Linked DNA regions of Oceanicoccus sp. KOV_DT_Chl. The protein of the gene in region 2 binds, or shares a complex with, the protein of the main gene of each other region. Links are inferred from orthologs where the notes say so. Each region holds a gene or a part of one and is shown on either strand. Other genes may lie near its edges.

Region 1 (3,336 bases), on a different replicon or contig from region 2:
TTATGTCAAAAACAATTCTTGTAGTAGATGATTCGGCCAGTGTCAGGCAGGTGGTGGGAATTGCGTTAAAGGGGGCGGGCTATACCGTAATTGAAGCATGTGATGGTAAAGACGCACTGTCAAAACTGAATGGCACAAAAGTTCATTTAATAATATCGGATGTCAATATGCCGAACATGGATGGCATTACCATGGTGACAGAAGTTAAAAAGTTAGCTGAGTATAAATTTACCCCGATCATTATGCTCACTACAGAAGGTGCGGACGAAAAGAAAAAGCAAGGTCAGGCCGCTGGAGCTAAAGCCTGGATTGTTAAGCCGTTCCAGCCTGAGCAAATGCTAAAAGCCGTATCGATGCTTATATGAGTATTACTCATGGAAATTAAGGCGAAAAAATCAGGTGGTTGCTATACCTTATCTTTAGTGGGGAGATGACAATTTATACTGCTAAAGAGGATTTTTCCAAACTGTTTGCTAAGCCAGAATGGTGTGCTGCAGATCTTAAATTAGACTTATCAGGTATAGTTGAAATTGATACTTCTGGCGCACAATTGTTAGTGTTGTTCGCCCACGCTGTCGCTGAAGAAAAATCAATAAAGCTTACTAAAATCAGTGATTCAGCTGACTCAGTATTGAACTTGCTAAACTTAAAGAAAATATTAACGCAAGAGGACGTTGCTGTATGAGTATGGATGCGGCGCTAGATACGTTTATTGCAGAGGCTCAGGAATTACTGGAGCAGATGGAAGCTGCCTTACTTAGAATAGGAGATGGCGATAACGATCCGGAAACACTTAATGAAATTTTCAGGGCGGCTCATACCATTAAAGGCTCATCCGGGTTGTTTGGTTTGGATAATATTGTTGCCTTTACTCACAAGGTAGAAAACGTCCTTGATCGTGCACGAGATGGTGATTTTAACATTGAAAAAGATTTACTGAATATTTTATTAAAGTGCGGCGATCATATTGGCAGTCATGTTGCTGCTGTAATTGCAGGTGTAGAGATTTCGGCTGAAAATGTAGTTGTTGAGCAAGAGCTGGTAGAAGCGTTAGGGCCGTGGCTTGCAGAGGAATCGCCGTCATCGGATGACGAGGAAGATAATGAAGAAAATAATAGTAGTGAAGGCTGCTGGCATTTATCTATCCGCTTGAGTGGAGATGTACTGCAAAACGGAATGGACCCCCTTTCAATTTTAAAATTTTTAAAAACGATGGGTGAGTTTCAGTATTTTGAAACCATTACTAATACTTTGCCTGCCAAGGAAAAATTTGATCCCGAAACATTATATTTTAATTTTGAGTTGGGCTTGATAAGTAGTGCCAGTCGAGAGGCTATTAACGATGCGTTTATGTTTGTTGCTGACGGCGCCGAGATCAAGCTAGTACCACCGCAAAGTGCTATTGAGGAGTATATTAAACTCATTAAGTCTTCTGGTTTGGGGCAGCGCAAGCTAGGAGAAATATTAGTCAATAGTGGTGCGCTGACACTTAAGGAGCTGGATGATGCAGTAAGCGATCAGGTTACCCAACTATTTGAGAGTGGCGCCAAGAAACCATTAGGTGAAATGCTAATGGACCAGCAGCAGGTGTCGCCACAAGTAGTGAGTGCGGCGCTGCAGCAGCAAACTAAAGAGCGAACTAGTACTACCCGGTTTATAAGAGTTGATTCTGAATGTGTTGATCAATTAATTAATCTGATTGGTGAATTGTTAGTAAGTCGTCAACGTATTGACCTGCTTTGCGATAGTGTTGCTAATAATGACCTGGAGGAAGCTGTTACCGGAATGGGGTCTATTACTGAGCAGATTCAGGATGCTGCGCTCAATTTAAGGATGGTGCCGATAGGTGATACTTTCCAACGCTTTCAACGGGTAGTTCGGGATACCGCAGCAGGGCTGGATAAAGATATTAGGCTGGTACTTGAAGGTTCGGAAACTGAGCTCGATCGATCTATGGTAGAGCGGTTGGTCGATCCCCTTACGCATATTGTTAGAAATTCTATTGATCATGGTGTAGAGCCAGTAAGTATAAGAAAAGAGCGCAATAAACCGGAGCAGGGGCTGTTAAAGCTTTCAGCCTACCACGATGCGGGCAGTATTGTGATTGAAGTAAGAGATGATGGTGGCGGGCTCGATACCAATAGGATTCGTCAAAAGGCCATTGATAATGGTGTTGTAGAAGCGAGTCAGCAATTATCTAATCACGACATTCATCAACTGATTTTTCATGCCGGATTATCAACAGCGGATTCCGTCACTGACTTGTCGGGTCGTGGTGTTGGTATGGATGTGGTGCGGAGAAATATCGAGTCGTTACAAGGCGGTATAGAGATAGAAAGCGAGTCGGGTAAAGGGACGATGATTCGTATTCGGTTACCTCTAACGTTAGCAATCATCGATGGTTTTCACGTATCGGCCTACGGTACCGATTTTATTATTCCGCAAGCGACTATTCTTGAATGTATGGACTTCAATTCCGTTGAGCATGTGGCGGGAAGGAATAGCATTAATTTACGTGGAGAGTTGGTTCCTTACCTGAGTTTAAAATCAATCTTCGCGTTAGCGGGGAGTAAAACAGAGCCAGAGAAATTAGTCGTAGTTAAATTTGGTAATGATCGTGCGGCTATTATTGTCGATGTTCTGCATGGTGAAATTCAAACGGTTATAAAGCCGCTGGGTCCTATTTTCCAGGCATTGAAGGGTGTCGGTGGCTCAAGTTTATTAGGAGGCGGGGAGATTGCTTTTATTCTGGATATTCCCCAATTAATCCACTCGGCTGTCTTGATGGAGTCCAGACATAAGGGTGTGCGCGAGGATTTTTCTGCATGAATAGTGAACACTCGGAATTGTTAAGTATGGATGTTTCTGAAGCTCGTCAATTCCTTACCTTTCGTATCGGCGGCGAGTTTTTTGGTATGGAGCTATCGAAGACCCGGGAGATTCTTGAATACGATGGCGTAACGGCTGTGCCTTTGATGCCCCGTTTTATTAGTGGTGTTATCAATTTGCGTGGCGAGGTGGTGCCGATCATTGATCTGGCAGTTCGGTTGGGGCGGCCAGCGATAGAGTTGCATCGGAGAACTTGTATCGTGGTAATAGAGTTGGTAAGTGATGGCCAGCAACACACGCTTGGTTTGTTGGCCGATGCGGTGAGTGAAGTCGCTGAGATACAGGATAGTGATATTGAGGATGCACCGGCATTCGGCGCACAAATTCGAGCAGAGTTTATTCAGGGTATCGCTAAAAAAGATAATGATTTTATTGTGTTGCTGGATGCGGATAAAACCTTATCCATGCGTGAACTGGCAAAGTTAGTAGAAGCTGAATTGGACTAAA
Region 2 (3,058 bases):
CCGGAGGTGGTGTAGGCTGCGACGCTGTCGCCCCGCTGTGCTGCCCTTTACCATGAATATTATCCAGTAACGCCTCAAATTCATCATCGCTAATTTCATCGGAGTCACTGCTGGCTGCAGGGGTTGCTGCCGCAGCCGGAGCCTCTGCAGGATCTGCGATCGCATTGAGGAACTGTTCAAACTCGGCATCAGTGATGTCACCGCCTGGCTCTGGCTCTGCAGCTGGCACTTCTTCAGCTGCATCTACTGGCGCTTCAGCCGTACCTGCAGCATCTTCTGCAACGACTAATGCACCTAAACGTTCCAGCAATTCCGGATCTGCTGGCGAGGGCGCATTACCGCCTTGCACTTCTGCAAACATTTCATTAACGGCATCCAGCGCTTGCAGCACCACATCCATTAACTCAGGCGTAACGCTACGCTTACCGGTACGTAAAAAATCAAATAGATTTTCAGTGATGTGACAGCAATCCACCAGTGCAGTGAGCTGCAGAAAACCCGCACCACCCTTAACGGTATGAAATCCACGGAATATAGCATTGAGTAAACCGACATCATCAGGACGTTGTTCCAGGTCGACCAACTGTTCAGACAATTGCTCCAGAATTTCACCGGCCTCAACCAGAAAATCCTGCAGTATTTCTTCGTCTTCACCGAACATTAATTACTCCCCAGTAACCACTCGCAATGCTAGCTAACAAACGTCTTAGTCGAATCGTCTAAAAACCCAGGCTCGATAACAAATCATCCACATCATCCTGTCCTGACACCACATCATTGCGCTGTTCCGCATTAATCTGTGGCCCCTCTGCAGTTACATCTTTACTTTCAGCTGACACATCTTCCGTTTTGGCAACTTCGGCTTTCCTAACAATTCCGGTTAATTCTTCTACTTGCCCAGCCACTCGCATCAACTCGACCAGACGCTCCTCAACCTCCTGTACCAAGCTAATAACTTTTTTGATCACCTGGCCAGTTAAGTCCTGAAAATCCTGCGCCAACAGAATCGTATTCAACTTGTCACTAAGCTGAGTCGATGAATCTGTTGAGAATGCTAAATATTCATCAATACGCCGGTATAAATCCCGAAACTCTTCAGGGTCCATCTCGCGACGCAGTAAACGCCCCCAATCCTCGCGTAAAGCCACAGCCTTATCGCCAATTGCAGACGCCAGCGGAATCCCCTCCTCCACCATGTCCATAGTCTTATCGGCAGAACTCTGCGTAAGATTAATGACATAATCGAGACGATCCTGGGCATTGGTCATTTTTGACTCGACATCACCCGCGGCATCACTCTCGCTAGTATTTGGAATCTCAGGTGCGCCAATATCGAAATTAACGATGGCCTCATGTAAACCACGAGTTAATTTACCTACTTCGCGGTAAATATTACGGTCGCGAGCCTCATTGAGGTCCTCTATCGCACTAGAAGCACCGGTGAAGTCCCCGGCCTCTAAGCGATCGACTAGCGTGCGGGCCCGGCCTTTCAGCTCATCCCACACCCCGTCGAGTTCGGTGCCTTTGTCTTTTCCCAACATGGAATTGTTTTACCTTGCGTCAGTGACTTAGCGGTTACGGCTGTTACCCAGCCTGACTAACCCTGAACCCGCTCGAAAATCTTATCGATCTTTTCTTTTAATACGGCTGCGGTAAATGGCTTCACTACATAGCCGTTAACGCCTGCTTGAGCAGCTTCAACAATTTGATCGCGCTTGGCTTCAGCAGTTACCATCAAAATAGGCATGTTCTTCAATCGCTCATCAGCACGAACCGCTTTCAATAAATCGATACCGGTCATGCCCGGCATATTCCAGTCAGTGACCAGAAAATCAAAATTGCCATTTTGCAGCATCGGCAATGCAGTGACACCGTCATCTGCTTCCGATGTATTGGTAAAACCCAAATCACGCAATAGGTTTTTGATAATTCGCCGCATTGTTGAAAAATCGTCAACAATGAGAATTTTCATATCTTTGTTCAAAGCTACCTCCAGAGAATTTCAGGCTTTGACGTATAAAGTGACGTACCTATCCAGTCTAGCCCCTGCTGTGGGGGTATCCAGTAGATAACGGCTTTTATAGCAATTTTTATCGAGATTTTCATAGAAAAATTATGTATTTATCTCATTAAGTTAAAGCTTATCGGCCAATGGCAAAAAAACTGTATAGATTGCGCTCAGCGGCAAGCGAGAATGGTTTACTCAGAAGGCGGGTTAGATTGCCAGTCGACCAACCGACTTCGCAATCGCAAGGCGGCCTGACTATGGATTTGGCTAACACGGGATTCACTCACCCCCAACACCAAGCCTATTTCTTTGAGGTTCAATTCTTCATCGTAGTACAAAGCTAACACCAACCGCTCACGCTCCGGTAAGGTAGCAATAGCTGCCGCCAAACCCCTGCGTAAAGCGTCACTTTGGATACCGTCCAACGGATCTGCTGCGGAGCTGGGTAGTTGCTCTTCAGGACGATCATCACCACTGATTAACTCGTCATAACTAAACAACTTACTCGAGGCTGAATCTTTAATAATGCTGTAGTACTCATCCAGCTCTACGCCTAACTCAGCTGCCACCTCATTATCACTGGCATCACGACCAAAACGCGATTCAACAGTACGAATAGCCTCCGAAACCCGACGCGAATTTCGGTGCACCGACCGCGGTGCCCAATCACCACGCCTGACATCATCAATCATGGCACCACGAATACGAATCCCGGCATAGGTTTCGAAGCTGGCTCCTTTGGACACGTCGTAATTGCGAGCAGCTTCCATCAAACCAATCAATCCAGCCTGCACCAGATCTTCAACCAAAACACTAGAGGGCATTCTCGCCAACAGATGATGAGCGATTCGTTTGACCAGTGGTGCGTAGCGCTCCACCATGTCTTCCATCGATGGTTTATCGACGTCGTTATACATTGCCACCCCTTCAGACAAGGACATTATTGATGTCCTGCTGCACCCTCTACCAAACGCTCGACAAAAAACTCGAGATGCCCGCGCGGAGTAGAAGGCAACGGCCAAAGATCCACTTTTTCAGCCAGTTGTTTAT

The links.
Region 1: the proteins of cheY (region 2) and UNITIG_RS10220 are in contact, whole or in part, in a solved structure (PDB 1A0O), measured with the Escherichia coli proteins. The link is inferred for Oceanicoccus sp. KOV_DT_Chl from one-to-one orthologs.

The regions. Positions count from the first base shown.
Region 1 is NZ_FQLF01000002.1:1,373,581-1,376,916, reverse strand. What follows is about bases 294-3,255. They hold UNITIG_RS10220 (chemotaxis protein CheA), read left to right. Parts: upstream 294-681; coding sequence 682-2,829; downstream 2,830-3,255. Other genes in these bases: UNITIG_RS10215 (chemotaxis protein CheW), read left to right, coding at 2,826-3,255; UNITIG_RS10225 (STAS domain-containing protein), read left to right, coding at 431-685; UNITIG_RS10230 (response regulator), read left to right, coding at 294-365. In the rest of the region: more of UNITIG_RS10230, read left to right, coding at 3-293; more of UNITIG_RS10215, read left to right, coding at 3,256-3,335. UniProt on the Escherichia coli protein: Involved in the transmission of sensory signals from the chemoreceptors to the flagellar motors. CheA is autophosphorylated; it can transfer its phosphate group to either CheB or CheY.
Region 2 is NZ_FQLF01000007.1:191,827-194,884, forward strand. Bases 292-2,975 are described here. They hold cheY (chemotaxis response regulator CheY), read right to left. Parts: upstream 1,985-2,975; coding sequence 1,598-1,984; downstream 292-1,597. Other genes in these bases: UNITIG_RS22090 (protein phosphatase CheZ), read right to left, coding at 720-1,541; UNITIG_RS22100 (RNA polymerase sigma factor FliA), read right to left, coding at 2,200-2,925; UNITIG_RS22105 (MinD/ParA family protein), read right to left, coding at 2,949-2,975. Outside these bases: more of UNITIG_RS22105, read right to left, coding at 2,976-3,058. UniProt on the Escherichia coli protein: Involved in the transmission of sensory signals from the chemoreceptors to the flagellar motors.